Regions from separate parts of the Micromonospora sp. DSM 43699 genome, predicted to be linked through region 2. Evidence: riboswitches for the same ligand, from Rfam matches in the RefSeq annotation. Region 2 holds a riboswitch; each other region holds the start of a gene.
What was found. A riboswitch is a leader RNA that binds a small molecule or an ion and turns the genes downstream of it on or off. The one in region 2 is predicted to bind cyclic di-AMP.
Positions count from the first base shown of each region.

Region 1 (7,357 bases), on a different contig from region 2:
ATCCGGGGCCGGGCAGCAGCCACCTGGTCAGCGACACCTCCGGCTGGTGGCGGGCCCCCGACGTGCTCGCCGGGCTCGGTCCGGCGCTGGTCACGCCGTTCCGCGCCGCCCGCCCGACGGTCGTCGTCGCCCCCGCGGTGACCGGGCTGATGCTCGGGCCGCTCGCCGCGACCGCCCTCGGGGTCGGCTTCGTCCCGGCCCACAAACCCGGCGACGGAAGGCTCCCCGCCGCCCCGCTGACCTGGGCGCGGAGCCCGCCCGACTTCCGGGGCCGGCGGGTCGACCTGGCGGTACGCGACGACCGGCTCGGCGCGGGCGACCGGGTGCTCATGGTGGACGACTGGGTGGCCACCGGCGCCCAGGTGCGGGCCGTGCGGGACCTCTGCGTCGCCCGGGGCGCCCGCTGGATCGGCGTCGCCGCCGTGGTCGTCGACCTGCCCACCCCGGTCGCCACCGAACTGGGCGTACGCGGCCTGCTCACCACCGACGACCTGCCCACCTGACGGCGGGTGCCGGTCGGTCAGGGGGTGCGCAGCTCCGGCAGCAACCGGGTGGCGACGTCCGCCAGCACCGCCTCGTCACCGGCGTACCAGCTGCTGGCCCGGGGCCAGTGGGTGATCACGTCGGTGAACCCGAGCGCCGCCGCCCGCGCCACCTGCTCGGCGAAGAAGTCCGCGCTGCTCAGCGAGAAGACCGGCGCCGCGTCCAGGGAGAGGTAGCGGGGCAGGGTGGCCGGGTCACGACCGGCCTCGTCGAGGGTACGGTCCATCCGGGCGCAGAGCGTCGACACCCCGTCCCACCAGGCCGTCAGCTCCTCCTCACCGGTGCCGGTGGTGACCCAGCCCTGACCGAACCGGGAGACCAGCCGCATCGACCGGGGCCCGTTGGCGGCCACCACGAACGGCACCCGGGGCCGCTGCACGCAGCCGGGATTGTTACGGGCGTCGACGGCGCTGAACCAGTCGCCCCGCCAGGTCGTGCCGTCCTCACGCAGGATCAGGTCCAGCAGCTCGGTGAACTCGCCGAACCGGTCCACCCTCGGCCGGGGCGGCAGGGTCTCCCCGCCCAGCACGGCGGAGTCGAAGCCGATCCCACCCGCGCCGAGGCCCAGCAGCAGCCGCCCGTCGGAGACGTCGTCGAGGGTGGTGACCTGCCTGGCGAACGCCGCCGGATGCCGGAAGTTGGGCGAGGCGACCAGGGTGCCGAGCCGAATCCGGTCGGTCACCGTGGCGGCGGCGGTCAGCGTCGCCATCGAGTCGAACCAGGGACCGTCGACCAGGTCCCGCCAGCCCAGATGGTCGTACGTCCAGGCGTGGTCGAAGCCCCACTCGTCCACCTGCTGCCAGCGCCGACGCGACTCCGACCAGCGCTGGTCGGGAAGGATCACGATGCCAATCCGCATGATCACCAGCGTACGTCGCAGGGGCTGCCCCGCGGCCGGTCGATCCCGCGCGGCGGTTTCCCGTTGGTAGGTAGCGGCGCCTTCCGTCGGGTAGGTGGAGGTTCCCCGCGTCAATCACGCCGAAGCTGGTCGTCGGCCGACGACAGGGCCTCCACGCGTTCGTCCTGTACCTGGATCTCCTGCCTGGACCGGTGTGCACCAGGGTTGTAGATCTCGTCGATGGGGCCCATCAACCTCGCGCCCACGCCGCTACGCCGGACACAAGGCCAGCAGGCGAAGATGACTACCGGCCCTGCCGACCAGGGGGCGTCACCCGCCCCGCTCGCCGGTCCGTACTGGCACACCAATGCCTCGATGCGCCCTGGTTGACCTCGGAACATCGAAGGCCCTGCCCAGGATTCGGGTCCTGATCAGGGCCTTCGTGGTGGAGCGGGTGACGGGAATCGAACCCGCACTGTCAGCTTGGGAAGCTGATGTTCTGCCATTGAACTACACCCGCGAGCGGCATCACTGTACCTGAAGTGACCGGACCCGCGCACCCTGGCACCCCCGCGCGTCTCCGGCGACGGAGTGTCATCGCATCGCCACCACCTGCACGAACGAAACGGTCAGATGTTTCACAGAAGCAACTTAGGGACGTTCTCAAACGTGTCGATCAGTTGTAACGTCACCCCCACGTTCACGACCTCGGTGCGACATACCCCCTGTCACACCGCCAGAAAGAGGTGGGCCCATGGGACTGCGTCCCAACCTGCTGACCCGGCGTGCCGCCGGTGTCGCATCGACGACCTTCGCGCTGCTGTTGAGCACCGCTGCGGTGGGCGTCGTACCTGCGGCTTCCGCGTACTCCGCAGCTCCCGGCAGCGCCTCCTGCGCAGAGCCGACCGACGTCCACGCGGACGTCCACTCCGACGCGCGTGTCCGCGGTGGTGGCAAGAAGGCCGCCCACAAGCGGCACGACCCGAACGAGCTGACCGCCGAGCAGGTCCAGACGCGGGAGGCGGACTTCACCGCGGCCCTGCGTACCAGCACGCTGCGGTCGAAGTCCAGCATCCGCACCGGCTCCACCGAGGGCAGGACGGTCGCGCTGGCCCCGATCTCCGTTCCGGTGGTCGTGCACGTGATCCAGCGGGACAGCACCCGGGCCGGCGGCAACATCCCCGACTCGCTGATCAACGCGCAGATCAACGTGCTCAACCAGGCGTACGGCGGTGCCACCGGCGGGGTGGCCACCGGCTTCACGTTCCAGCTCCAGAAGATCAACCGGGTCACCAACGCCTCCTGGTACCCGATCGTGCAGGGCTCCACGGCCGAGCGGCAGATGAAGACCAACCTGCGCACCGGCGGCAAGAACACCCTCAACATCTACCTGGGCGAGCTGAGCGACGACCTGCTCGGCTGGGCGACCTTCCCCAAGCGCACCCTGGACGTGATGGACGGCGTCGTGGTGCTCGGCGAGTCGCTGCCGAACGGTGCGGCCACCAACTACAACCAGGGTGACACCGGCACCCACGAGGTCGGCCACTGGCTGAACCTCTACCACACCTTCCAGGGTGGCTGCTCCGGCTCGGGCGACAGCGTGTCGGACACCCCGGCCGAGCGCGAGCCGGCCTTCGAGTGCCCGACCGGCCGGGACACCTGCACCGCGACCGGCAAGGACCCGATCACCAACTTCATGGACTACACCTACGACTCGTGCATGTACCAGTTCACGGCCGGCCAGGCCAGCCGCATGGTGAACGCCTGGACCGCCTACCGGGCAGCCGCCTGACCGGCACCCGGTACACACGACACGACGGTGCCGGCTCCGTCCTTTCCCGGACGGGGCCGGCACCGTCGTTTGCAGGCTCAGGCAGCGGTACGGCGGGTGTCGAACCCGTGCCGTCCGTGGCGGGACGGCCGCTGGTCGGGTACGCCCGTGACGGCGGGCCGACCCGCCGCAGGATCCAGCCAGACCTGCACGGTGGAGGGCTTTCCGTCGGGGCTCGACAGACCACCGTGGTCACGGCGGGTGAGCATGGCGACGTCCACGCTGAACTCGAAGAGCCGCCAGTCGACCCGGGGTGCGGCCCGGCCGATCGCGGCCACCAGCTCCACCCGCGCCGGGTCGGTCACCGGCTCGGCCCGGCCTGTCACGTACGCCTCGTCGTCGGTCTCCTCCGACGGGAACGAGTGGAGCGCGTAGCGGCCGTCGCGTTCGAGGTCACGACGCTTGGGCGAGTCGACGACGAAGCAGAAGAGCCCGCCGTCGGTGACCAGCGGGCAGACCGGGTGGACCCGGGGGCCGCCGTCGGCACGGACAGTGGCCAGGTAGCCGAAGCCCGGCCCGTACTGCTGGAGGAGAAGGCGGATCCCGTCGGCGAGTCGGGGCTCGTCGGCGGCGAATGCGGACCAGGATGCCATGCCGCAACCCTATCGAACAGGCGTTCTAAAATCAGTCCGACACGCAGGTGGAACGGCCCCTCTTTGGCCGGGCTGCCGGTCCCGCCCGGACCGCACCGGGCCGAGGGCACGGGCGACGCGACCATCCCCGGGCCGGGGTAGACGGGCGACCACGCTGGGTCACCAGTTCGCCCTCAGGCCGCGGTACGCGGCAGCCTTGGTGAATCGTCTACGTCATCAGTTCGACAGCGGCCGGACCAGTATCTCGTCCCGCCCCGACGATCCGGGCGAGCAGCACCCTGGACACCTCCAGCCCACCCCACCGCCGCGCCTCGGCCCCGACGAGCCCGCCCCGCCCTCGTACCCCCTCGGCAGCCGGGGCGGGCGTCGACGGCCCGGCCGGCGGGTCGGGCCGGGACGCTCGATATGGTGGTCCGATGCTGCTCTCCGACCGGGACCTGGTCTCCGAGATCAAGGCGGGCGCGCTGGCGCTGGCGCCGTTCGAGCCGAGTCTGGTGCAGCCGTCCAGCATCGACGTGCGTCTCGACAAGCTGTTCCGGGTCTTCAACAACCACCTCTACACCCACATCGACCCGGCCGTGCAACAGGACGACCTGACGTCGATGGTCGAGGTGCCGGCGGGCGAGCCGTTCGTGCTGCACCCGGGTGAGTTCGTGCTCGCCTCCACGCTCGAGGTCATCTCGCTCGGCGACCAGCTCGCCGGCCGGCTGGAGGGCAAGTCGAGCCTGGGTCGGCTGGGCCTGCTCACCCACTCGACCGCCGGTTTCATCGATCCGGGCTTCTCCGGCCACGTCACGCTGGAGCTGTCGAACGTGGCCAACCTGCCGATCACGCTCTGGCCGGGCATGAAGATCGGCCAGCTCTGCATCTTCCGACTCTCCTCGCCGGCCGAGCACCCCTACGGCTCCGAGGTCTACGGGTCGCGCTACCAGGGTCAGCGCGGGCCGACCCAGAGCCGGTCCTGGCAGAACTGGCGCACCTGGCCGACCCGCTGAGCGCACCCTGACCGGGGGCACGCCACGTCCGGGCCCCTGGCGGGGGCCCGGACGCGAGTGGGATCAGCCGGGGCGGCCGTAGCTGTGGACCGGTCCGTCGTCTACCCGCTTCATCTTGATCGGCTGACCTGACTGCGACGCGTGCACGACCCAGCCGTCCCCGACATACATCCCGACGTGGTGCAGGTCGGCGTAGTAGAAGACCAGGTCGCCGGGGCGCAGGTCGGCCCGGCTCACCCGGTCGGTCACCTGGCGCTGCTGCCGGGCGTTGTGCGGCAGCGACACCCCGGCCTTCGACCAGGCGGCCATGGTGAGCCCGGAGCAGTCGAAGTTGTTCGGGCCGGCCGCACCCCACACGTACAGCTTGCCGATCTGGGCGCAGGCGAACTTGACTGCTGTGCCGGCCGGGCCACCGGGGTAGCCGGCCGGGCACGGGGCCGGGCGCAGCGGCCCGCCGCCGCCGTTGCCGTAGACCGTGAGGCGCAGCTTCTGCAACCTGTCGATCTCGGTGTTGATCTGCTTCTTCTTCGCCGCCAGCTGGGCTTCGGTACGGGTCAGCTGGACGACCATCTCGTCCAACGGCGCCTTGGTCGCGGCCAGTTCGTCGCGCAGTTCGGCGACGGCCCGCACCTCGCGCTGCTGGCGGCTGGCGAAGCGGTCCAGCAACCCCAGCTGCTCGACCACCTGGCTCGGGTCGTGGCTGCCCAGCAGGGCGTTGACAGTGGACATGTTCTCGCCCTTGTACGCCTGGACGGCGAGTCCGCTGACCTGGTTCATCGCCTGGTCGACCCGGCGCTGCAACGGCGCGATCCGCTTGCCGAGCGCGTCGGCCTGGCGGCGCTTGGCGGCGAGGTCGGCGCGGGTGGCGTTGTGTTGCTCGATGACGGGTTCGAGCTTGTTCCAGTCCTGGTCGATCTGTCGTTCGATCTCGGCGACCGAGGGGTCGGCGTGGACGGGCGTGGCGCCACCGGTCAGCACGACCAGGGCAGCGGTCAGGGCGGTGAGAGTCGTGGTGAAGCGGGACCAGCGTGGGCGCGGCGCGACCGTCTCCCGGACGACCTGGGTCGACCGGCGCGACGGTGGCCGCGGGGCATGGTGTGCCACCGGGCTCGGGGCTCCTTCTTCCTCGACCGCCTACCGGGTTAGCTGACGGGTTCGGGCGGGAAGGGAGCGCCCTACCGCGGTGGTCGCGGATTCACCCCGGCGTACCTGGGTCCCCGGCTCGCCCGGAGGCGACTCGGCGGTGCCGGCCGACGCCACCCCGGGTGGGGCGGACCTGATGCCGACCGACGATTGACCAGAGTAGAGACGGTCGTTATCGATCCGCAACCCGCCGGGCCGGCACACTCTCCGTCCGGAAGCACGCAACCCCCGGCCCGTCGGGGCCGGGGGTTGCGTCTGCGCTGGTCAGCCCGGTCGGCGGAAGCCTGCCACCGGCATGTAGTTGATGCTGGTCACCTGGACCGGCTTACCGGTCCGTGGGGCGTGCACCATCATGTCGTTGCCCAGGTAGAGGCCGACGTGGTGCAGGTCGCTGAAGAAGAAGACCAGGTCGCCGGGGCGGGCCTCGGAGCGCGGGATGGCCTTGCCCTCGTTCCACTGGGCGCCGGTGAAGTGCGTGAGCGAGATGCCGGCCGCCTTGTAGGCGAACTGGGTGAGCCCGGAGCAGTCGAACGAGTTCGGCCCGGTGGCCCCCCAGACGTACGGGTCACCGACCTGCTGGCAGGCGACCTGGATCGCGGTACGGGCGGCGGAGCTGACCACGCCGTTGATCGTCGGGCAGCCGTTCACCTTGACCGTGGTCTTCGGCATAGACGCCTGGAGCCGCTTGATCTCAGCGTTGATCTTGGTCTTCTTGGTCGCGAGGTCCTTCTCCTGCTGCACCTCGGCGGCGATCAGGGTGTCGAGCTTCTGCTTCTCGGCGTCGTACTTGCGACGCACCACGAGCACGGCCTCGACCTCCTTGCGCTGCTCGGCGGCGAGGCGGTCCAGAATGGTCAGCTGCGCGGCGAGGGTGCCCGGCTTGCTGGTGGTGAGCAGCGCGCTCAACTCCTGCGAGGGGCCGGACTTGTAGTAGCGGGAGGCGAGGTCACCGACCCGGCCGAGGGCCAGCTCGCTCTGCAGGGCCAGCGGCTCGATCTTCTTCTGCAGTTCGGCCGACTTCTTGCGGTTGACCTTGAGCTGGGCCCGGACCTTGTTGTAGCTCTCGATGGTCGGTTCGAGCTGTTCCCACTGCTTGTCGAGGGCCGCCTCGATCTCCTCGGGTGTCGGCGCGGCATGCGCCGGCGCGACGAGCATCCCGGCACCGACGGCGACCGCCGCGACCACGGTGAGCAGGCGGCGGGCGACCCGCCCGAGGGCTGCCGGGCGGGCGGGCGACTGGCCCTGGACGTGACGGTGAGGGGGCATGGTTGCCACCGGCGTCGACTCCTTTGCAACCGACCGCCGGGTGTCTCGCTAAGGGGAAGAAGGAGACAGACATCCCACAGCGGCCGGTGCAACATTAGGGGCAGTAGCGGGATGGAATCAAGGCGGGTCGACACTCCATCACATGAGT
Region 1 is NZ_JBTMMT010000018.1:70,761-78,117, forward strand. Features, by position in the region: gene AC0AIB_RS12300 (phosphoribosyltransferase) at 1-503, shown strand, start outside; gene AC0AIB_RS12305 (LLM class flavin-dependent oxidoreductase) at 521-1,402, opposite strand; tRNA gene AC0AIB_RS12310 (tRNA-Gly) at 1,828-1,901, opposite strand; gene AC0AIB_RS12315 (zinc metalloprotease) at 2,136-3,173, shown strand; gene AC0AIB_RS12320 (pyridoxamine 5'-phosphate oxidase family protein) at 3,251-3,805, opposite strand; gene dcd (dCTP deaminase) at 4,222-4,800, shown strand; gene AC0AIB_RS12330 (C40 family peptidase) at 4,864-5,904, opposite strand; cyclic di-AMP (ydaO/yuaA leader) riboswitch at 5,917-6,053, opposite strand; gene AC0AIB_RS12335 (C40 family peptidase) at 6,208-7,209, opposite strand.
Region 1: linked by a shared signal. The riboswitch ahead of AC0AIB_RS12330 (C40 family peptidase) and the one ahead of AC0AIB_RS21070 (coiled-coil domain-containing protein) in region 2 are both predicted to bind cyclic di-AMP.

Region 2 (7,357 bases):
CGCGGTGGAGCCTTCGGCGGAGGCGGCCGGCAGCGGATCCGGCCGGACGGTCTCGTCGACGATCCGTTCGTCACCGGGGCGGGTGTCGGCGAACCGCTCGTTTCCGGGCCGGTCTTCGCCGGGCAGCGCAGCCACCCGGGAGGTCACCACGGGCGGTCGGACAGCGGTGGCGGCCGGGCCGCCGGTGGTGGCGAACATCCCACCGAGACCGACCGCGAGCACCAGCGCGGTCACCGCCAGCCGGGTCAGGTCGCGCAGCCTCGACACCCAGACGGGCGGGGCGGAAGCTACGCGGATCACCCGTACAGCCTATCCACACCCGGCCGTCCGCGCAGCGTCGGCGATCCGACCGGACCGGTGACCCGGGCCACCGGGTGCCGGGTGGCGGACACCTGCCGCTCAGGCGTCGGAGTCGGCCGGGTCGGGGGTGAAGAGGGCGAGCAGGTCACCGACCTGGCGGTCGGCCTCGGCCGGGTGCCGGAAGTGCCCGCTCGGGTCGATCGTGTACTCGTTGCGGCGGCCGACCCGGGTACGCCGCAGGTAGCCGCCGGCCTCCAGGTCCGCGACGATCGCCTGGGCGGCCCGTTCGGTCACCCCGACCTCCCCTGCGACGTCCCGCAGGCGGGCGGTGGGGTTGCGGGCGATGGCGAGCAGCACGTGACCGTGGTTGGTGAGGAACGTCCAGTTCCGGGTGCTCCCGGTGCCGCCTGCCGTCGTTGCCATGCCGGTCATCGTATGGCCCGTACCCGGAAAGCCCGCCGCCGGCCGGTGTTCGCGTCCGCCCACGCCCGGCGTTCGACCCGCCGTCGACATCCCCCGGACCAACGCCTGAAACGTGTATCACGAAATCTTGACGTACCTTTCGCTGCGTGTGACCGTGGGGACACGGCCGTCGTCGCCGCCGGCCGGCGTGACCAGGTGCGATCCCGGACCGAGGTGAGGCAATGGCCCCGATCACTCCGACCCAGGCGCTGGCCGAGCTGCAAGCCGGCAACAGGCGTTTCGTCGCCGGGGCGCCCCGGCACCCCAACCAGGGCGCCGGCCACCGGGCGGCAGTCGCCGACGGCCAACACCCCTTCGCGGTCATCGTCGGGTGCTCCGACTCCCGGCTCGCCGCCGAGATCATCTTCGACCGGGGTCTGGGTGACCTCTTCGTGGTCCGGACCGCCGGGCACACCGCCGGGCCCGAGGTGCTCGGCAGCGTCGAGTACGCGGTGACGGTGCTCGGCACCCCGTTGGTGGTGGTCCTCGGGCACGACTCCTGCGGGGCGGTGCAGGCAGCCCGGGAGGCGGCCCGCACCGGCACCCAACCCCCCGGGCACCTCTATTCGGTGGTCGCCGCCGTCGGGCCCAGCCTGCGTCGGGCGGCCCAGGAGGGGGTGCACGACATCGACGGGATCGTCGACATCCACATCGCACAGACCGTCGAGGTGCTGCTCGGCAACTCCCCGGTGATCGCCGCCGAGGTGGCGGCCGGGCGTTGCGCGGTGGTCGGCATGTCCTACCGGCTGGCCGCCGGTGAGGTGCGCCCGGTGGCCCCGGCCCACGCTCCCGCCGAGTCGTCCGCCCTCACCGCCACGGTGCCCGGGTCCGTCCGGGCGACGCCGGGTGCCGACGCCGCGCCGGCCGGCGAGCCGGCGGCCGTCGCCGGCTGAGACGCGATCACGACGAGGGCCGCCCGGCTCAGCCGGGCGGCCCTCGTGTCGATCATGAACTGCTACAGCAGTGACACGTGTACGTGGTCGGTGTGGTTGGACGGTCCGGAGTACGAGCTCCAGCCGTTGGCCGGGAACCAGATCTGCCGGTTCCAGATCACGTAGTAGATGCCCAGCCGGTCCGCGTTGCGGATCAGGAATGCGGCGAGGTTGTTGCCGTACATCCGGGTGTCGTTGTTGTGCCAGGGGCTGAAGCCGCTGTTCTGCAACGACCAGTCGCACGCCTTGCCCTTGGGGTGCTCCCACGGCCCACCCGGGCGGTAGCAGCCGACGAACCGGCTGAAGCCGGCCCGCTTGACCTCCTTGTACATGTGCAGCGTGCGCGGCGTGATGCAGCCCGACGTGGTCGGATCGTTCTCGCTGCACGACTCGCCGCGCCACTCGCCGTCGGAGGTCTGGCCCGGGGCGACGCGGGCCACCGGCGAGGTGGCGTTGACCAGGCCACCGGTGAAGCCCCGGCCGCCGACCAGGGCCAGCGCCTTGTCGGCCTCGGTCTTCTTCTTGGCCATCAGGTTGGTCTGCTTCTGCTGCTCACGCACTTCGGCGTCGACGGCGAGCTTGGCGTTCTCGGCCCGGGTCCTGGCCTCGTTGACCTCGGCCAGCTTGCCGGCGTTGACCATGTTCAGCTCGTCCAGGGCGGCGGCCCGCCGGACGAAGGTGTCCGGGGCGTCGCTCTCCAGCAGCGCGGCGACCGCGCCGACCCGACCCGTCCGGTACGACTGGGCGGCGATCTCGTTTACCTGCGGGGCCAGCGCCGCCAGCTCCTGCTCGGCCTTCTCCACCTCGATGGCGTACTCGAGTTGGCGCTTCTTGGACTTCTCCAGCCGGTTCTTCGCCGCCGAGTAATCCCGGTTGGTGGCCTCGATGACGTCGGTGAGCAGCTTCGGCTCCTCGTCCTCCTCGTGCCCGGAGGGGGTGGGCGCGTTGAGGGCGGCTGCCGCGGGGGCGGCTGCCGGACCGGCGACGATCGCCAGGGCGGCGAGTACGGCCACTGCCGGAGTCATCCAGCGGCGTAGGGGTGCCGTCACAGTTTTCCCTTCCGTCGACCGCCGACCGGGTTAGCTGACGGGTTCGGGACGGAAGTGGCCCCTACCGCTGGCGCGGATTCACCCCAGGTGCTCGGTTCCCCGGCTCGCCGTACGGCGATTGGGCGGTGGCCCCGCTGGCACCGGTGGGCGCCTTCGGCGGTGACCGGCAGCGAGGTTACCCGAGAGTCGTACCGGGGATCTACGGTCACAACTCGACAAAATGTGTATTTTTCCGATAACCGGGCGTGACCAGTGACGCGGCCGACAACTGCGACCTCGCCTCCGGTTACGCAGCGGAGTGTCACCATGCCGAGTCCGTGCTCCTTTCCGGGTCCGGCCACCGGGTGGGGGCCGGGGTGGACGGTTCGCCGTGCCGGGGCGCGCTCAGCGCCGCCAGCGCCTCGGCGCGGTCGGGCGCGGGGCGTGGGGTGGGTGTCGGCCCGGTCGGGTCGGCGTCGGCGGGACCGCGCCCGGCGGTGGTGACCAGCGCGGCCAACCCGGTGGTCAGCGGCACCGCCGCCACCAGGCCGAGGGTCGCCACCGCACTGCGGACGATCTCCTGGGCCAGGAACTCGCTGGTGAGGATCTGCCCCACCGGCCGGCTGTCGGCGGTGAGCAGGAGCAGCAGCGGCAACGAGGCTCCCGCGTAGGCCAGCACGATCGTGTTGACCGTGGAGGCGATGTGCGCCCGGCCGACCCGGGTCGCCGCCCGGTAGAGCTGCAACCGGGACAACCCCGGATTGGCGTGCGCCAGCTCGGTGACGGTGGCCGACTGGGTGACCGTCACGTCGTCCAGCACGCCGAGGGAACCGATGATGATCCCGGCCAGCAGCAGGCCGTGCAGGTCCACGTCACGCTGGTACATCGACAGCGTGGTGGCCTCCTCGCTGCCGTACCCGGTCAGGTGGGTGGCGGCGGTGGCCAGCGTGCCCAGCACGCCGGTCAGCACCAGGCTGCCCAGCGTGCCGAGCACCGCCACCGAGGTCTGCGCGGTGATCCCGTGGGTCAGGTACAGCACCACGAACATGATCAGCGCGGCGCCGGTGATCGCGATCGGCAGCGGCGCGCCCCCGGCGGAGATGCCCGGCACCACGAAGGTCAACAGGATGGCGAAGCTGGCGCCCAGACCGGCCAGCGCGGCCAGCCCGCGCAGCCGGCCGAACGCCACGATCGCCGCCGCGAACAGGGCGACCAGCCAGAGCAGCGGCGTACCCCGCTGGTGCTCGGCGATGTGGTAACTGCTCGTCGAGGGATCGGTCGGGTCGGCCAACGCGACGAGCACCACCCGGTCACCGACGGCCACCGTCGGTGCGCCGGGGCCGGACGGGATCGGCGTCTCGACCTGCTTCCCGCTGTCCGGCCCCTGCTCGACGGAGACCGTCACCGTGCCGCACGGACCGGCTGCCGCCCCGGACGGGCCGTCGGGGGTCTGCGGGGCGGGCGGGCAGGCCTCGGTCACCACCCGGGTCACCGTGCCGTGGTGGCGGGGGACCTGATCCCCCTGGTCGATCTGCGGGGTGTCACCCGGCCAGAGCGCCAGCGTGGCGATCACCGTGACGACGATGAGCGGCACCACGGTCATGACGAGGATCCTCCGCACCCCGGGCGGGGTGGACGGAGCGGGACGGGTGTGGTCGGCGCCCATGTGTGCGAGTCCTCCCAACGATCCGGGACGGGATACGTGTCAGTTGGCCAACCGGTTCATCCCACGGGCGGCGGGTCGTCGTCGGACGATGGTAGCCAGCGTCCCGGCCGACCGGCGTGGTCGACCCTGCCGGCAGGGCTCCGGCTCGTCACGGTGCGGGTGCTTCGCAGACGGGATGCCCCCCGGTCCGCACCGGAGGTGGGTCAGCCGCGCTTCATCAGGCGACCGACGGCGGCCATCATCTCGGCGGCCATCTCGTCGGCCCGGCCCTCGGCGGCCCCCTCGTGCATGCAGTGCCGGGCGTGGCCGTCGAGCAGGCCGAGGGCGACCTTGTCCAGGGCGGCCTGCACGGCGGAGATCTGGGTGAGCACGTCGATGCAGTACCGGTCGTCGTCGACCATCTTCTCGATGCCCCGGACCTGGCCCTCCACGCGGCGCAGTCGGGCCAGCAGCTGGTCCTTGCTGGTGGTGTAGCCCCGGACCGGGGTACTCGGTGTGGTCATGACCACCACGATAACGTACCCCTGGGGGGTATGCTACGGTCGCCGGGAAAGGTACCCCTAGGGGGTATGTTCGGAGAGTGGGAGGGGAACATTCGATGATCACGAACTACCAGGTGAAGGGCATGACCTGCGGGCACTGCGTCAACGCGGTGAGCGGCGAGGTGGGCGCGCTCGACGGCGTCACCGACGTCCAGGTGGACCTCTCCTCCGGCCGGGTCGCCGTCACCAGCGACCGTCCGCTCGACACCGAGGCCGTGCGCGCCGCCGTCGACGAGGCCGGCTACGACCTCGTCGAGGCGTGACGGGCCACCGGCCCGCCGGGGGCCGGGGCAACCGATGAACACGGCGACCAGGCTGGGTGGCTTCGCCCTCGGTCTCGCGGTGGTGTTCGGCGCGGCGTACGGGGCCGGTCAGCTGACCGGCCCCGTACGCCCGCCCGCCGAGACCCGCCACGACCCGGCGCACACCCCGGATCCCACCCGCACCACCGACGCCCCTGCCCCCGGCCCCGACCCGACGCCGACCGGGACCGTCACCGGCGGGGCAGGTCACCCCCACGGTCGACCGGAGGTGCCGCGATGACCCCGACCGCGAACGACCTGCCCACCGCCCCCCACCTGATAGAACTCACCATCGGCGGGATGACCTGCGCGTCCTGCGCCGCCCGGATCGAGAAGAAGCTCAACCGGATGGACGGCGTGGAGGCGACCGTCAACTACGCCACCGAGAAGGCCACCGTCCGGTACGCCGACGAGATCACCCCGGGCGACCTGATCGCCACCGTCGAGAAGACCGGCTACACCGCAGTCGTGCCGCCGCCGCCCACCCCCGCCGGGGCGGAACCGGCCGGTGGGTCGGTGGACGAGCTGACCGCCCTGCGTACCCGGCTGCGGGTGTCGGCCGTGCTGACCGTGCCGGTGATCGTGTTGGCGATGGTGCCGGCCTGGCAGTTCACCTACTGGCAGTGGCTGTCGCTGACCCTGGCCGCCCCGGTGGTGGCGTACGGCGGGCTGCCGTTCCACCGGGCCGCCTGGACCAACCTGCGGCACGGCGCGGCGACCATGGACACCCTGGTCTCGCTCGGCACCCTCGCCGCGTTCGGCTGGTCGCTCTGGGCGCTCTTCCTCGGCGACGCCGGGATGCCCGGGATGACCCACCCGTTCCGCCTGGACGTCACCCGCACCGACGGGGCCGGCAACATCTACCTGGAGGCCGCCGCCGGGGTGACCCTGTTCCTCCTGGCCGGTCGCTACTTCGAGGCCCGGTCCAAGCGGACCGCCGGGGCGGCCCTGCGCGCCCTGCTGGAACTCGGCGCGCGCGACGTCGCGGTGCTGCGGGGCGGCACGGAGGCCCGGATCCCGGTCGACCAGCTCGTCGTGGGCGACCGGTTCGTGGTCCGACCGGGCGAGAAGATCGCCACTGACGGGCGGGTCGAGGAGGGCACCTCGGCGGTCGACGCCAGCATGCTCACCGGCGAGTCGGTGCCGGTCGAGGTCGGACCGGGCGACCTGGTGGCCGGCGCCACCGTCAACGCGGGCGGCCGGCTGGTCGTCACCGCCACCCGGGTCGGTGCGGACACCCAGCTCGCCCAGATGGCGAAACTGGTGGAGGCGGCACAGACCGGCAAGGCAGCGGTGCAGCGGTTGGCCGACCGGATCTCCGGGGTGTTCGTGCCGATCGTGATCGCGTTGGCCGTCGGCACGCTGGGCTGGTGGCTGGGCACCGGTGCCGGTCCGACCGCCGCCTTCACCGCCGCGGTGGCCGTGCTGATCATCGCCTGCCCGTGTGCCCTCGGTCTGGCCACCCCGACCGCGCTGCTGGTCGGCACCGGGCGGGGGGCCCAGCTCGGCATCCTGATCAAGGGGCCGGAGGTGCTGGAGTCCACCCGCCAGGTCGACACGGTGGTGCTGGACAAGACCGGCACGGTCACCACCGGCCGGATGACCCTGGTCGACGTCCGCCCCGCCGACGGGCAGGACCAGGCCGAACTGCTCCGGCTCGCCGGGGCGGTGGAGGCCGGCTCGGAGCATCCGATCGCGCGGGCCGTCGCGGCCGGCGCGGCCGAGGCCGGTGAACTGCCGTCGGTCACCGGGTTCGCCGCCACCGAGGGGTTGGGCGTGACCGGCACCGTCGACGGCCACGACCTCGTCGTCGGGCGGCCGGGAATGCTCCGCGAGCGGGGTCTTGACGTACCGGAGGAGGTGGTCCGGGCGGTGGCCGAGGCGGAGGCCGCCGGCCGTACGGCGGTGGTGGCGGGTTGGTCCGGGCGGGCCCGGGGCGTCCTCGCGGTCGCCGACGTGGTCCGGCCCACCAGCCGGGCGGCGATCGCCGGCCTGCGTGCCCTGGGCCTCACTCCGGTGCTGCTCACCGGGGACAACGCCACAGTCGCGCGGGCGGTCGCCGCCGAGGTGGGCATCGACCAGGTGACCGCCGAGGTGCTGCCGGTCGACAAGGTCGACGTGGTCC
Region 2 is NZ_JBTMMT010000046.1:1,308-8,664, forward strand. Features, by position in the region: gene AC0AIB_RS21055 (hypothetical protein) at 1-300, opposite strand, end outside; gene AC0AIB_RS21060 (helix-turn-helix transcriptional regulator) at 400-732, opposite strand; gene AC0AIB_RS21065 (carbonic anhydrase) at 945-1,655, shown strand; gene AC0AIB_RS21070 (coiled-coil domain-containing protein) at 1,718-2,743, opposite strand; cyclic di-AMP (ydaO/yuaA leader) riboswitch at 2,747-2,878, opposite strand; gene AC0AIB_RS21075 (YibE/F family protein) at 3,045-4,388, opposite strand; gene AC0AIB_RS21080 (metal-sensitive transcriptional regulator) at 4,592-4,891, opposite strand; gene AC0AIB_RS21085 (heavy-metal-associated domain-containing protein) at 4,987-5,193, shown strand; gene AC0AIB_RS21090 (hypothetical protein) at 5,228-5,473, shown strand; gene AC0AIB_RS21095 (heavy metal translocating P-type ATPase) at 5,470-7,357, shown strand, end outside.

Region 3 (7,357 bases), on a different contig from region 2:
GCTTGTTACTCGTACCCGTGGTCCCGCCGACCCCGACCCCGGCGCGTCGGTCACCGGCTGCCGCGACCCGCCAGCGCGTCCCGGTCGGCGGGGGAGTCCGCCGCGCGGGCCGGCTCGGTGGCCGGTGGGGGCGGCTCCGGCGCGGTGACCGGCCGGCGGAGCCAGCCGGCCAGCCGGTGCGCCTGGCGCAGCACCGCGTACGCGAGATAGTTGTCCCGGCCGACCAGCCGGTGCTTGAGCCCGGCCACCCCGCCCGGACGCGGGTAGCCGCCCGGCGGCAGGTGCCGACGGTAGTGCGCGGCGACCCGGTGGAAGAAGCGTCGGCGCAGGTGCGGATGGAGTCGGCCGTCGTTGCCGACCACCACCAGCATGTGGTTGACCATCAGGGTGAACAACTCGCCGTGCAGCCGCTCGTCCGGGTGCCGGCGGGCGACCCAGTCGAACAGCCTGTCGTACTGGTCGAAGGCGTCGAAGTGGCGACCGCTGCGGGTGGAGGTGATCGCGCCCTGCCGGCCCTGCCGGTAGAGGTAGCAGACCCGGTCCAGCACGGAGATCCGTTCCGCGCCGATGAGCAGTGGGTTGCTGAACGGGATGTCCTCGTACCAGCCGGGGTGGAAGCGCAGTTCCAGCGCGTTCAGGTACTCCCGGCGGACCACCTTGTTCCACGCGGTGTGCTGCACCCGCAGCAGCCCGGGGCGGTCGGCGAGGCGGACCACCGCGGGGGTGTCGCGCAGCAGGTGACTGCTCGCGTCCACCTCCCGCCGGCCGTCGTCGCGTACCCGCAGGTGGTCGAGCATCAGTACGTCGGGGCGGTGCGCGCGGAGCCGGTCGAGCACCGCCGGGATGGTGCCCGGCGGCAACCAGTCGTCGCTGTCGACGAACCAGACGTACTCGCCGGTGGCCACGTCCAGGCCGGCGTTGCGGGCGGGACCCAGCCCGACGTTACGGTCCAGGTGCACCGTGCGTACGCCCGGATGGGTGGCCGCGTACGCGCGCAGCAGTTCCCCGCACCGGTCCGGCGAGGCGTCGTCGACGGCGACGATCTCGACTGTGCCCACCGCGTCGGCCGGGACGTCCGTGCGCACCGAGTCGAGGCACTGGTGCAGGTACGCCTCCACCCCGTGGACGGGGACGACGACGCTGAGCAGCGGGGTGGGCGCGGGCTGGTTGACCACCCCGCCACCCTGGTGCACGGGTATGGACGGCCACGGAACGTGACGTATCCGGTGGAGATGGAGTTGCTGAACAGCGGCCGAGCGGCAGGTTAACGGTTCAGGATCCGCCGTACCGGTGCGGGGACCGCCCGCTTGACCCGGGCCCGCAGCCGCTGGTCGTGCAGCTCCCGTACGTCGTCGCCGAGGGCCGCGTTGCGGTCGCGCAGCCACTGGATGCGGGCCAGTAGCACCTCGGGCGGGCAGGCCCCGGCCGGTCGGACCGCCGGGGGGAACTCCGTCTCGCGGACCTGTGCGTCGAAGCGGGCCGCGCTGTCCCCGTCGTCGAACGCGTTGCCCAGGTCGTGTCGGGCCAGGAAGGCCCGCAGCACCTCGTAGCGGGCCCGGTGTCCGGCGTGCAGGGCGGTGTAGTCGGCCTCGGCGTAGAGCTGCGCCGCGTCCACGTCGGCCGGCACGTCCTTCATCAGCCGGTGCGGGATGTCGAAGTAGCGGGCCAGCTCCAGGGTGCGCGAGTCGTGCGCGAACAGGAAGCCGGGGGTGCCGGCGACAAGCGCGGTGATGGTGCCGTGGATCCGGGTGCCGAACGCGAAGTCGAAGCCGGCGAGGTAGTCCATCCAGGTCCACGGGTCGAGGAACATCCGCACCTTGTCCTCGGTGAACAACGGGTGCGAGGAGTGGATCGGGATGGCGCTGGTCCTGCCCCGGTCCTCCGGGGCGTCGCCGTAGAGCAGGGTGCCGAGCGTCCTGAGGTCCTGCGGCAGGTAGCGCAGGTGCGGGTAGCGGGCCTGGTGCGCGGCGATGATCTTCGCCATCGACTTGACGTACGGGGAGACGGTAAGCGCCACCCGGGCGTCGGGCGTCAGGACCGGTGCGGTCTTCTCCACCCGGAGCTGGTCGCCGTGCAGGAACATCGACGGGCAACCGATCACGTCGACGGCGGAGAAGCCCAGCGTGTTCAGGTACTGCGCCGTTATCTCCCCCCGGACGCCGATGCTCGGCCCCCGCTCCAGCGCCGCCCGCACGAACCGGGTGACCACGTCGTCGATCGGCCGCAGGTACTCCCGGTCACCGTGGACGTCGGTCTGCACCCCGACCCCGAAGACCACCACCGGGATCCGCAGCCGTTCGACAAGCTTCGTCATCAGCTCGATGCGGTGGGCGTAGCTGCGGCGGAAGGCGTTGGCCAGCGGGATGACGTACACGTCGTACTGCTCGTTGATCCGGTCGGCGTCGCGCAGGTCGACCTTGAACTCGGTGGAGGTGATCCGCGCGGTGGAGGTACGCAGCAGCTTGTGCGCGGCGTGACTGAAGACCAGGTTGCCGTTGTTCTCCCCGATCCAGTTCCCCTCGTACGCCTCCTCGGGGCCGCGCACGTCGAACGGGTCCTTCTTCGCCCGCATCAGGATCCGCTGGTGCACCAGTCTGCTCCGTTCCTCGTTCCCGGGCGCCTCCGACGGGTCGCCGGCCTACCCACGGGTGCGCCGACACCGACGGGTCCCGCGATGTTAAGGCAGTGGAGGGATTTCGTACACCTTCGGCACATCCGCACCACCCCGGCCCGTCACCGGTGGACGGGCGTGCCGGTAGGGTGCCCGGCGTGACCAGCGTGCCCACCACCGCGTCCCCCGCGCTGAGCCGACTGCCGTCGCTGACCGGGTTGCGCTGGATCGCCGCCATGCTGGTCTTCGGCTACCACGCCGGCACCATGCGGATCATCGCCCAGCCGGACGCCAAGGCGGTGGTCGACTGGTTGTTCACCCTCGGCCTGTCCGGGGTGCAGTTCTTCTTCATCCTCAGTGGCTTCGTGCTGGTCTGGTCGGCCCGCGACGGCGACCGGCGGCGGGACTTCTGGCGTCGCCGACTCGCCAAGATCTATCCCAACCACGTGCTGACCTGGGCGGTGGCGCTGCTGGTGATGTGGTGGTTCGCCGACCCGGTGGTGCCCCGCGCCGCGCTGGAGAACCTCTTCCTCGTCCAGGCCTGGGACCCCACCCCCGGTTACTTCTACAGCATCAACAACGTGAGCTGGTCGCTCTCCTGCGAGCTGTTCTTCTACCTCTGCCTGCCGCTGGTGCTGCCGGCGATCCGGCGGGCCCGCTCCGGAGTGCTCTGGGCGGTGGTGGTGGCGGTGCCGCTGGTGATCCTGTCGCTCTGGCCCGGCCAGCAGTTGCTGCCCGAGGGCACCAACTGGTGGTTCACCCAGGTCTTCCCGCTGGTCCGCTCCACCGAGTTCTGGCTGGGCGTCGCCGCCGCCGAGCTGCTGCGCCGTGGCCACTGGCGGGGCCCCGGCCTGCCGCTGGCCAGCCTGTTCTTCGTGGCCGTCTGGGTGGCGGCACACTGGATCCCGGCCGAGATGTGGGCGGCGCTGCTGTCGGTGGCGTACATCCTGGTCATCCCGGCGGCGGCCCGGGCGGACGTGCAGGGCCGCTGGTCGCCGTGGCGGCACCGCACACTGATCTGGCTCGGCGAGGTGTCGTTCGCCTTCTACCTGGTGCACGTGCTGGTGATGATGACCGTGCTGCGGCTCACCGGGCACTGGGGCGTGGGGCTGCCCGGCTGGTCGGGGCCGCTGGCCGTGCTCGGTTTCCTGGTGGTGAACCTGGTGCTGGCCGCAGCCCTGCACCGCTGGGTGGAGACGCCGATGATGCGCCGCCTCGCCCCCCGCCGCCGTACCCCACCCGCGCCGCCCACCCCCGACGGCGCTGTACCCGAGGGCGCTGTCCCCGGCGGTGCTGCTCCCGGCGGTGCCGACTCCGGCGGCGTGGTCGCCTGCGGCGCTGCCGCCGTGCCGGGGCCGAGAGACGCCGGCGACGGGTCGCGCGACGGGCGTCCCGTCGAGTACGCGGGACCGCGCGACCAGCACTGATCCCACTGCACCAGGTGCTCCGGCCACCCCTGCCGACCAGGGGTGTTCCCGGAAGTCCCCAGGCCGGGCGAGGGGCACCCGGTGGTCGGCGCGGCGACACGCCCGGCGGTGCTGCGGGCCGGTCACCTCGGCGGTAGCGTGGACACATGTTCCCGGCCGCGCCCGCCAGTCCCCTGTGGTGGGTCGCGCGCTGGTTGTCCCGGCTGCTGACCGGTCTCGCCGTCGCGATCGCGTTCGCCGTCGCCGGGCCGGCGCTGTCCGGCTCCGCGCTGTCCGACCCGGTGCTGCCCGACCCGGGGTCGCCCGCAGCCGCCCTGTCGATCGACGCGCCGGTGTCCTTCGACGCCGCTGCGGCCCTGTCCGCTCCGGGCGGTGGCCTCACCGGCATCCGCACCGGTGACCAGGGGGTCGACCTGGCCGGCGTGGTCGCCGCAGACCGGGTCGACGCCGTCACGCTCACCGTGCCGGCCGGTGCCGCGCGGAACGTCCCGGTCCCGCCCCCGGGGGCTACCGCCGGGCGGCTGCCCACCGTCGCCGGCCCACGGGCACCCCCGGCGGGCTGACCGCCCACGCGGGGGCCCACCCGCGACCGCCAGTGCGACGAACCTCACCCCCGCACCGCCCGGCCGGACGTCCTCCGCAACGGACCCGCCGCCGGTACGGCCTCCTCTTCCGCTTCCCGCCCGCGAGGTGCCGACCGTGAACACCGTGCTCTCCCAGTTCCTGATCGAGGTCCCGACCGCCACCGCCATCTGGTCCGCGCTGCTCGTCCTCGCCCTGACCGGGCTCACCGTCCTGGTGGCCCGGCCCGAGCGGGAGCACCCGACCGACGCCGCCGCCGTCGTGCCGCCACCCGACGCCCCGCCCCCGGTCGCCGATCTGCGCCGCTACGCCGAGGAGGTGGCCGTCGCCGCCACCGGGGCCGCCCAGACGGCGCACCGCCGTCGTACGGCCTGGCTGGCTGCCCAGGACGACCTGGACCGGGCCTGGCAGGCGTACGACGAGGCGGAGACGGTGGCCCGCCGGTTCGCCGGTGCCGGTGCGCTGCCCAGCCCGCGTACCCCCCGTACCCCCGTCGAGTACGCGGGCCGGGAACGGTGGCTGCACCAGGAGGCGGTGGCGGCGCACTGGCGGGGGGAGTTGTCGGTGGAGCGGCTGCGGGACGTCTTCGCCCACCGCGACGGCTGGGACCCGCGTCGGCACCCGGTCGAACACGAGGTGATGCTCGCCCGAGCCGTCCGCGGGGACCGGCGTACGGCGTACCGGGTCGCGGTCGGGCGGGAACGGGCGGCGTGGCGGGACGCCGAACTGGCCGCCGAGGCGGCCCGGTCCCTGGCCGTCGAGGCGTACGCGGCGGCGCAACGGCTGCGGCCGGGCCGGATTCCGTTGCCCCGCAGCGCGACGTCGGCGGCCCGTCCGGCACCCGCCGCCCGCTGGCACCCGGCCCGGGTGAACTGACCGGAGATGATCGGCTCGATGCCGCGCCGGTAGCGGTATCGGCTCGGCATGGACACCGCCACCACGGCCCCGCTTCGTCGCGGCATCGCGGTCCGGCATCGCGGTCCGGCATCGCGGTCCGGGGTCGCGGTCCGGGGTCGCGGTCCGGGGTCGCGGTCCCGTGTCGTGGTCCGGCGTCGTGGTCCGGTCCCAGCTCCGGGCCATCGGGGCTGCCTGGCGTCACGAGGGCGGAATTGTTATCCGGGCCGGCGTGGGTGGCGTCACCGTGCGTGGGGATTCGGACACCTGGTCACAGGTGGTCACATCGACTACGACGATCATCGGTGGTTGCTGGCGGAGCGTCCGGTTGTCGCCCCCGCGAGACGGACGCCCCGGTCGCCCCACGAGCGGCCAGTCGGTGCCCGAGTGCACCGGAAAACGGTGCGCCTCGACCATGTTTGCGCAGCTCACGGGGCTTGGCGAGGGAGAACCCGGCCAGTAGTGTCGCTGCGGTCCGGTGCGGTTCCCGTTCGCAGCAGGCGACGCCGCGCCGACCCGCTCAATCGTGCGAGTCACGAACCGGGGACCCACCGCACCATCTGGGGTGAATCCGCGGGCCACGGCCCGGGGTAGGGCGATCTTCCCGCCCGAATCCGTCAGCTAACCCGGTCGGCGGCAGCGGAAGGAGTTCCATCCTCGTGTACTACGACCCCACCCCCTCGGTAGTTCCGCCACCTCGGTGCCGGGGTGCCGCCGGACCGTCGCGCCTGACGCGCTGACCCGGCCGACAGCCCCCGCCGTCCGGTCTCGTCGGACGGCCCCACCGAACTGCCCGGCCTCTCGTCGGGCGGCCCACCGAGCTGCCCGGCCCCCGTCGGGCGGTCCCGACCGAACGAGCGGCCGAACACCCGATCCGCGCGTGGCGTACCGCCGCGTGCCGCTCCGGCGTGCCCGGCCGCCTCGCCCCGTGGAGGAACACCCTGTGAAGCACCACATGAAGCGACAGCTACGCCGGCTGACCACTCAGCGCCCGTACCAGCTGGTGGTCGGCTCGGCAGCGGTCGTCGTCCTGGCCACCGGCGCCGCCGCGCTGGCTGCCGGGGTCGACGACGCCCCGACCGACCAGCAGCGTTCGACCGCCGTCGCCGAGACCGCCCCCCGCCTCGACGACGTCGCCACCCGCGCCCAGGCCCGGGTCGCCGCCCCCGCCCCGACCAGCCCGTCGGCCACCCCCACGGCCAGCCCGTCGGCGAGCCCCACCCCATCACTCCGGGTCACCAGGGCGAAGACCAGGGCCACCGCCAACCCGGACCTGACCCGCACGGTGGCAGCTCCGAAGCCGCCGTCGTCGAAGGTCCTCCGCTACGAGTACCAGGCGCAGACCACCTACTACTACTGCGGCCCGGCGGCGGTGCGCAACGCGCTCAGCGCGGCCGGCATCGAGCGCAGCCAGGACGACCTCGCCGCCCAGTTGGGCACCACCGAGATGGGCACCAACTCGGCCGAGGACACCACCCGGGTGCTCAACGCCGTGGTGAAGGGCGACCCGTACCGGACCCGGATGTTCGCCGGCACCCCCAGTGACGCGCAGGCCGAGCGGCTGCGGGCCGACGTGGTCGCGACGGTCACCGACAAGCGGGCCGTGGTCGCGAACGTGGTCGGGGACGTCACCGATCTCGACGGCGGCTGGCACTCCTTCCCCGGCGGCCACTACGTCGCCGTGGTCGGCTACCAGGACAACGGCCGTACCGTCCGGATCGCCGACTCGGCCGACCCGTCGCTGCCGGCGTACTGGGTCAGCGTGACCACCCTGGCGAACTGGATCGCCACCCGGGGCTACTCCGCCTGACCGCCCGCCGCGCGTCGGCCGCAAGGTCGCGCT
Region 3 is NZ_JBTMMT010000011.1:95,387-102,743, reverse strand. Features, by position in the region: gene AC0AIB_RS08580 (glycosyltransferase family 2 protein) at 51-1,175, opposite strand; gene AC0AIB_RS08575 (polysaccharide pyruvyl transferase family protein) at 1,265-2,590, opposite strand; gene AC0AIB_RS08570 (acyltransferase family protein) at 2,770-4,038, shown strand; gene AC0AIB_RS08565 (hypothetical protein) at 4,185-4,601, shown strand; gene AC0AIB_RS08560 (hypothetical protein) at 4,738-5,496, shown strand; cyclic di-AMP (ydaO/yuaA leader) riboswitch at 6,022-6,165, shown strand; gene AC0AIB_RS08555 (C39 family peptidase) at 6,470-7,324, shown strand.
Region 3: linked by a shared signal. The riboswitch ahead of AC0AIB_RS08555 (C39 family peptidase) and the one ahead of AC0AIB_RS21070 (coiled-coil domain-containing protein) in region 2 are both predicted to bind cyclic di-AMP.

Region 4 (7,357 bases), on a different contig from region 2:
CGGGGCGGGTCCGGATGAGCGCGGCCACGCAGGAGAGGGGTTCCCCTTCCCGGGATGGGTGCCCGACACCCCTGCCCATCCTCTTCTGCGCTCCGTCTCCGCCCTCCCTGCCCCCATGCTCGCGCTGGATCCATGAAGTAGTGGCATCCGGCCGGGTGGAGGGGACTACTTCATGGATCCAGCGCGAGCATGAAGGGTCCGGCCTCAACGCGGTTCGCCAGCGGCGCGTCGGTGGCGGCAGAGCAGAGCGGTGGGGTGGGGTGGGTCAGGTGGGTGGTGATGGTCAGGGGGCGAGCAGGGTGACCTCGCCGGTGTCCAGGTCGTACAGGGCGCCGACGACGTCCACGGCACCCTGTACGACCGGGCCGGACAGCAGTGCCTCGGTGCGCAGCGTTCGCACCGTTCGTCGTACGTGCCGACGTGCCGCCAGCGAGTGGACGGCCGGGTCGTGCAGACCCACCTCGGTCACCGCCGGGGCGATCCGGTCGACGACGTAGTCCAGGTCCCCACCGGGTCGCCGTCCCGTGCGCAGGCTCTCCACCGTCGAGGCGACCGCCCCGCACCGCTCGTGCCCGAGCACCATCACCAACGTCACGCCGAGCTGGTCCACCACGTACTCGATCGAGCCCCGGACGGCCCGGTCCAGCACGTGTGCCCCGGTGCGGATGACGCAGATCGAGCCGAAGGTCTGGTCGAAGATCGCCTCCAGCGGCACCCGCGAGTCGATGCAGCCGAGCAGCACCGCGTACGGCTGCTGGTCGCCGGAGGCCACGGCCGCGGCGGCGGTGATGTCGTGCCCGTGGACGGGACGGCCGCTGACGAAGCGCCGGTTGCCGGCGAGCAACTCGGCCAACGCCGCCCGGGGTGTCCGGGCAGCTCCGGCAGGCGAAGTCGGCATGCCCCCAGACTGGTCGCCGCGCCGAGCCTGCGCAGCCGGGTCGGGATTCTTCCCACCAGCACGATTGGCGCGGACCCGGCTCGGGTAGCCGGATGACGCCGGTGAATGGGTACCGGGTGGCTGGGGAGGTGGCGATGCCGGATCAGCGGGAGTTGCGGCTGCCCGACGAGGTACGACTGCACGTCGAGGTGAGTGGCCCGGCCGACGCCGAGGTCACCGTGATCCTGCTGCACGGCTGGACGCTGGACGGCCGGGCCTGGCACAGGCAGCTCGCCGACCTACGGAGCCGGTCCGGCGACCGGGTCCGGGTGGTCACGTACGACGCACGCGGGCACGGCCGGTCGAGCTGCATGGCGCTGCGTACGGCGACCCTGGCCCAGCTCGGCGACGACCTGGCGGCAGTGGTGGACGAGGTGGCCCCGACCGGGCCGGTGGTGCTCGTCGGCCACTCGATGGGCGGGATGACGGTGATGGAGTACGCCCACCGGCACCCGGCCCACTTCGCCGCCCGGACGGCCGGCCTGGTCTTCGTCTCCACCACCGCCGAGGGACACACCCACACCGCGTACGGCCTGTCGCCGCGGATCGCCCGGTTGATCCGGATCGCCGAGACCACCGGCGCGGGGGTGCTGGCCCGGTGCGGCGCCTGGCGGCCGCCCCGAGCGCTGCTGCGCGCCCTGGCCCCGAGCATCCGGTGGATGCTCTTCGGCGACCACTGCTCCGCCTCGGACATCCGCCTGGTCACCTCGGCGGTGGCCCGCGCGTCGCTGCGCTCGATCGGCGGTTTCCGCGCCTCGATCGGTGCCCAGCACCGACTCGACACCCTGGCCGCGTTGGCGCACCTGCCGGCGGCGGCGTTGGTCGGCGACCGGGACCGGCTCACCCCACCGCCGTGCGCGGAGTCGATAGCGGCGGCGCTGCCGGCCACCGAGCTGACGGTCTGCCCGGGGGCCGGGCACATGCTGATGATGGAGCGCCCGGACGAGGTGAACGCCGCCCTCGCCGGGGTGCTCCACCGGGTGCTCGGTCACCTCCGCGCCGGCCGACCGCCCCGCCCGCGCCGCGCCGCCCGCACGCCGAGGCGGTCCGCCCCGGTCCCCCAACCGGCGGGCTGAGCCGCCCCGCCGGCGGCACACCGGTCCGCCCCGATCGCCCAACCGACGCGCTCAGGCATCCCGCCGGCACCGACGCCGCCGGCCGGTCGACCGAGCAACCTGGCCGGACCGGACGAGGTGCGGAGGTCGCTCGACCGGCGAGGCGTGGAGGTCGCCAGGGGTGGCGGAGGTCGCGGGGCGGGTATCGGCCCGACGCGGGCGGGCGGCTGCCCGTACCCTCATTCCGCCTGGCACGCACCCGTGCCCGGCGTCGCCGTCGCACAGGAGCCCGTACGTTGACCGACCAGATCACCCTGGAACAGGAGATCGCCGCCGAGCAACGGCATCTCGACCGGGTGTACGCCCGGCTCGCCGAACTGCGCCGCGCGGCAGTCCGCGCCGAGCGGGACGGTTACCGGCTGGCCCGGGTCGGCAACTTCGGCGCACTGGTGGAGCGGGACGCCATGGTCTTCCACGCCGCCCAGCGCCGGCACATGTTGGACGCGGAACACGAGGGGCTGGTCTTCGGCCGGCTGGATCTGCGGGACCGGCAGGTGCTGCACGTCGGCCGGCTCGGGGTGCGCGGGGAGAACGCCGAGACGCTTGTGGTCGACTGGCGTGCTCCGGCCGCCGCCGCCTTCTACCGGGCCACCCCGGCCGACCCGCTGGGGGTGGTGCGGCGGCGCACCATCAGCTCGTCGGCGGAGAAGGTCACCCGGATCGAGGACGAACTGCTCGACCCGGAGGCCGCGCCGCCGGACATGCCGGTGGTCGGCGACGGGGCGTTGCTGGCCACCCTGTCCAGGGCGACCGGGCGGGGCATGCGGGACATCATCGCCACCATCCAGCGGGAGCAGGACGAGGTGATCCGCTCCCCCGCGGCGGGTGTCACGATCGTCTCGGGTGGGCCGGGCACCGGGAAGACGGCGGTGGCCCTGCACCGGGCGGCGTACCTGCTCTATGCCGACCGCAGCCGGTACGCCGGCGGCGGCATCCTGGTGGTGGGTCCGTCGGCGGTCTTCGTGGAGTACATCGCCTCGGTGCTGCCCTCGTTGGGCGAGGAGACCGCCACCCTGCACTCCCTGGGTTCGCTGTTCCCCGGGATGTCGTCGACCCGTACCGACGAGCCCGAGGTGGCGGCGGTGAAGGGTTCGCTGCGGATGCGGCGGGTGCTGGAACGGGCGGCCCGGGACGCGGTGCCGGACAGCCCTCAGCAGCTGCGCCTGCTCTACCGGGGTGCGTTGCTGCGGTTGGAACGGCAGGAGCTGGACCGCATCCGGGACCGGGCGTTGCACCGGGGCGCCCGCCGTAACGAGGTGCGCCGCGCCGGCTTCGACGGGGTACTCGCCGCGCTGTACACGCAGGCCCGCCGGCTGGCCGTCACCGGCCTGCCCGAGCAACGCGCCTTCGAGGACGAGATCATCGACCGGCCGGAGTTCCGGGAGTTCCTCAAGGCGTGGTGGCCCCGGTTGCATCCCCGGCACGTGCTGGGTTGGCTGGCCCACCCGGATCGACTGCACCGGTACGCGACAGGCATCCTCTCCCGGGCGGAGATCGCGTTGCTGGTGAGGGCGTACCGGTCGTTGGACACCGAGGGGTTGACGGTGGCCGACGTCGCCCTCCTCGACGAGCTGGACGCCCTGCTGGGCAAGCCGGTACGCCCGAGGAAGGCCAACCGGGATCCGTTCCAGCTGGCCGGCGGGGTGCGGGAGCTGAGCACCTTCGGTGAACGGCAACGCGCCGCCCGGGCAGCGGACCGGGAGCGACCGGAGGACTACCGCGACTACGCGCACGTGGTGGTCGACGAGTCGCAGGACGTCTCGCCGATGCAGTGGCGGATGGTCGGCCGGCGCGGTCGGCTCGCCTCCTGGACGGTGGTGGGCGACCCGGCGCAGACCGCCTGGACGGGCGACCAGGAGGAGCTGGACCGGGCCCGGGACCAGGCGCTGGGCCGGCGCCGTCGGCACCGGTTCACGCTCTCCACCAACTACCGCAACTCCGCGGAGATCTTCGCGGTGGCGGCGGCGGAGATCCGCCGGCTCTACCCCGACCTGGAGCTGCCGAGCGCGGTGCGGTCCACCGGGGTGGACCCGGTGGCGCTGAACGTCCCGGCGACGGAGCTGGCCCCGGCGACGCTCGACGCGGTGGACGCGTTGCTCGCCGAGGTGGCGGGGACGGTCGGCGTGATCACGCCGGTGCCCCGCCGGGACGAGGTCGCCGGCTGGTTGGGCGACCGGGGCGGGGCGCGGCTCCAGGTGGTGAACAGTCTCCAGGCCAAGGGCATGGAGTACGACGGGGTGGTGCTGGTCTGCCCCGGCGAGATCCGGGCCGATCCGGGCTCCGGGGTACGGACGCTCTACGTGGCACTTTCCCGGGCCACCCAGCGCCTCACCACCGTCGAGCCGACGGGCTGATCCACGGGCTGACCCGCCGGCAGCCGGTCCCGACCTCTCGACGCGGCCCGGGACCGGCCCGCCCTGTCCGCGACCGGCCCGGCCCGGGCCGCCCACGCCTGGCCCCCACCTGGCCGGCTGCCGGGCTGTCACTTGCACACATAGCGATGTGAGCATAGATTGGATCGGGTTCGCGGCGGCGACGGAAGGTGTGGACGTGGGCGCAGGTCATGACCACAGCGCGACGATCAGCAACGCCGCACACCGGCACCGCGGCCGGCTCTGGGCGGCGTTCGGGCTGCTCACCGTGCTCATGCTGGTGGAGGCGGTGGCCGCCTTCGGCACCGGCTCACTGGCGCTGCTCTCCGACGCCGGGCACATGTTCACCGACGTGCTCGGCATCGGGATGGCGCTGGCGGCGATCACCGCCACCCGGCGGGCCGAGCGGGATCCGCAGCGCACCTTCGGGCTCTACCGGTTGGAGGTGCTCGCCGCGCTGGCCAACGCCGTCCTGCTCAGCGGCGTCGCCGTCTATGTACTGATCGAGGCGGTACGCCGGTTCGGCGAACCGGCCGAGGTGCTGGCCGGCCCGATGCTGGTGGTGGCGGTGCTCGGCCTGCTGGCCAACCTCGTCGCGTTCGGCCTGCTGCGCGAGGGCGCCAAGGAGAGCCTCAACCTGCGCGGGGCGTACCTGGAGGTGGTCGGCGACCTGCTCGGCTCCCTAGGGGTGATCGTCGCGGCCCTGTTGATCGCCGGCACCGGCTGGTGGTGGGCGGACCCGGTGGTCGCCGTGGCGATCGGCGTGTTCATCCTGCCCCGCACCTGGCGACTCGGGCGGGCGGCGGTGCGCATCCTGGTGCAGGCCGCCCCGGAACACCTCCAGGTGACTGCCGTGCACGACCGGCTGACCGCCGTACCCGGCGTCGCCGAGGTGCACGACCTGCACGTCTGGACGCTCACCTCCGGGATGGACGTCGCCTCGGCGCACCTGACCATGGCCCCCGACGCCGAGGTCGGCACCGTGCTGGCCGCCGCCCGGGAAGCCCTGCGGGAGGATTTCCACATCGAGCACGCCACCCTGCAGATCGAGCCCGGCGCGGCCCCCGGCGCCTGCGGCCCGACCCACTGGTGATTAGCTTTTTATCCCATTCAAACCTTTTAGCAGTATTCACTCTCGTACCCTCAGTCACGAGGTAGGCAAGTGTCACACGCGTACCGGTAGGCTCGGCTCCGGCCTCCGCCAGGCGGCGCCCACCGGCGCCGGCGGTGGCCGCCGCCTAATCGCCCACCAGGGCGAACCGGGGAACCATGTTCCTGGGGTGCATCCGCGTCAGCGGTAGGGATCTTCCGTCCCGAACCCGTCAGCTAACCCGGTCGGCGGCTGACGGAAGGACATTCGCATGCACGTACGCACCACCACGCGGCTACTGGCCGCAGTCGTCACGGCACTCGCCCTGGGCGTGTCGTCCGCGCCGTTCACCCCGGCCGTCGCCGCGCCCGTCACCCGGCTCGCCGCTCCCGGCGACGACGAGGGCGGCACCCCGGCACTGCGGGACCAGCTGGACGCGGCGAGCAAGGGCTGGGTCGACGCGAAGGCCGCGCTGGAACGCTCCACCAAGCGCCAGCAGGAGTTGGACGGCCAGCTCAAGTCCATCGAGGCACAGCTGGTCGTGCAGACCGGCAAGGTCGGCGAGATCGCCGGCGCGGCCTACCGCACCGGCCGTCTCGGACCAATGTCCGCCCTGCTCAACAGCAACAGCCCGGGTGGCTTCCTGGACCGCGCGGCGGCGCTGGAGACCGTCGCGGCCCGGGAGGACCAGGAACTACGCACGATGATCGAGACCCGGGACCAGGCCACCCGGACCCGGGCCGCCGTGAGCCGGGAGATCACCGAACAGCGCAAGCAGGTCGCCACCATGGGCAAGCGCAAGGAGCAGGCCGAACGCGCGCTGGCGGTGGCCGCCGCCGACAAGCCGACCCCCACCTCCCGGGACTCCGGCAGCTCGGACGGCACGTCCAACAGCAACGCCAAGGGAGCAGCCCGCAACTCCGACGGTTCCTGGCCGTCCGAGTCGTGCAGCGTCAACGACCCGACCCCGGCCAACGGCTGCATCACCCCGCGTACGCTCAACGCCCTCCAGCAGGCCAAGGCGGCCGGTTTCACCAGGTACGTCTCCTGCCACCGGCCCAGCGGTTCCGGTGAGCACCCCAAGGGCCGGGCGTGCGACTTCGCCGCCCAGAAGAACGGGTTCGGCGGGGTGGCCAGTGGCGGCGACCGGACGTACGGCAACAACCTGGCCGCGTACTTCATCCGCAACGCCGACCGGCTCGGCGTGCTCTACGTGATCTGGTTCAAGCGGATCTGGCTGCCGAGCAGCGGATGGAAGTCGTACAGCGGGGGCAACGGCGACCCGTCCAGCGACCACACCAACCACGTGCACCTGTCGATGATCTGAGCTGTCCCGGTGGCCCGTCGGCAACGGCGGGCCACCGGAACTGTCCCGCCCTGGGATCGCCGCCCCCAGGTCACCGGCCCGCCCAGCCGACCGCCGGCGCAGGTTGCCGGCCCGCTCAGCCGACCGTCGGCGCATCGCCGGGGCGGCCGTCCAGCGCCGCCCCGAGCCGGCTGGCCAGCCCCAGGTGGGCGGCGCGGGCCTGTCGGAAGGCGTAGCCGAACAACGGCGCCGGCGCGGCCAGGGTGATCTCGACGTCGATGCGCAGCAGGTCACCCTCCACCCGGAGCCGGGTGTGGTTACGGACCGTGGTGCCGGGCTGCTGCCGGGCCACCGTCACGACCTCGTCCGCGCCGACCAGCAGGACATCGGCCTGGTAGGTGACCGGGAATCGCAGCGGCCCCAACTCCAGCCGGTCGGTGATCGCATAGCTGGCCAGGGCACCCGGCCGGGCCGGTAGCCGACGCACCCGGACGATCAGGGGATGCAGCTCCTCCTGCCGGGACAGGTCGCTCAGCA
Region 4 is NZ_JBTMMT010000040.1:45,706-53,062, forward strand. Features, by position in the region: gene AC0AIB_RS19590 (carbonic anhydrase) at 284-898, opposite strand; gene AC0AIB_RS19595 (alpha/beta fold hydrolase) at 1,033-2,013, shown strand; gene AC0AIB_RS19600 (HelD family protein) at 2,289-4,406, shown strand; gene AC0AIB_RS19605 (cation diffusion facilitator family transporter) at 4,603-5,517, shown strand; cyclic di-AMP (ydaO/yuaA leader) riboswitch at 5,650-5,781, shown strand; gene AC0AIB_RS19610 (coiled-coil domain-containing protein) at 5,786-6,841, shown strand; gene AC0AIB_RS19615 (SRPBCC family protein) at 6,957-7,357, opposite strand, start outside.
Region 4: linked by a shared signal. The riboswitch ahead of AC0AIB_RS19610 (coiled-coil domain-containing protein) and the one ahead of AC0AIB_RS21070 (coiled-coil domain-containing protein) in region 2 are both predicted to bind cyclic di-AMP.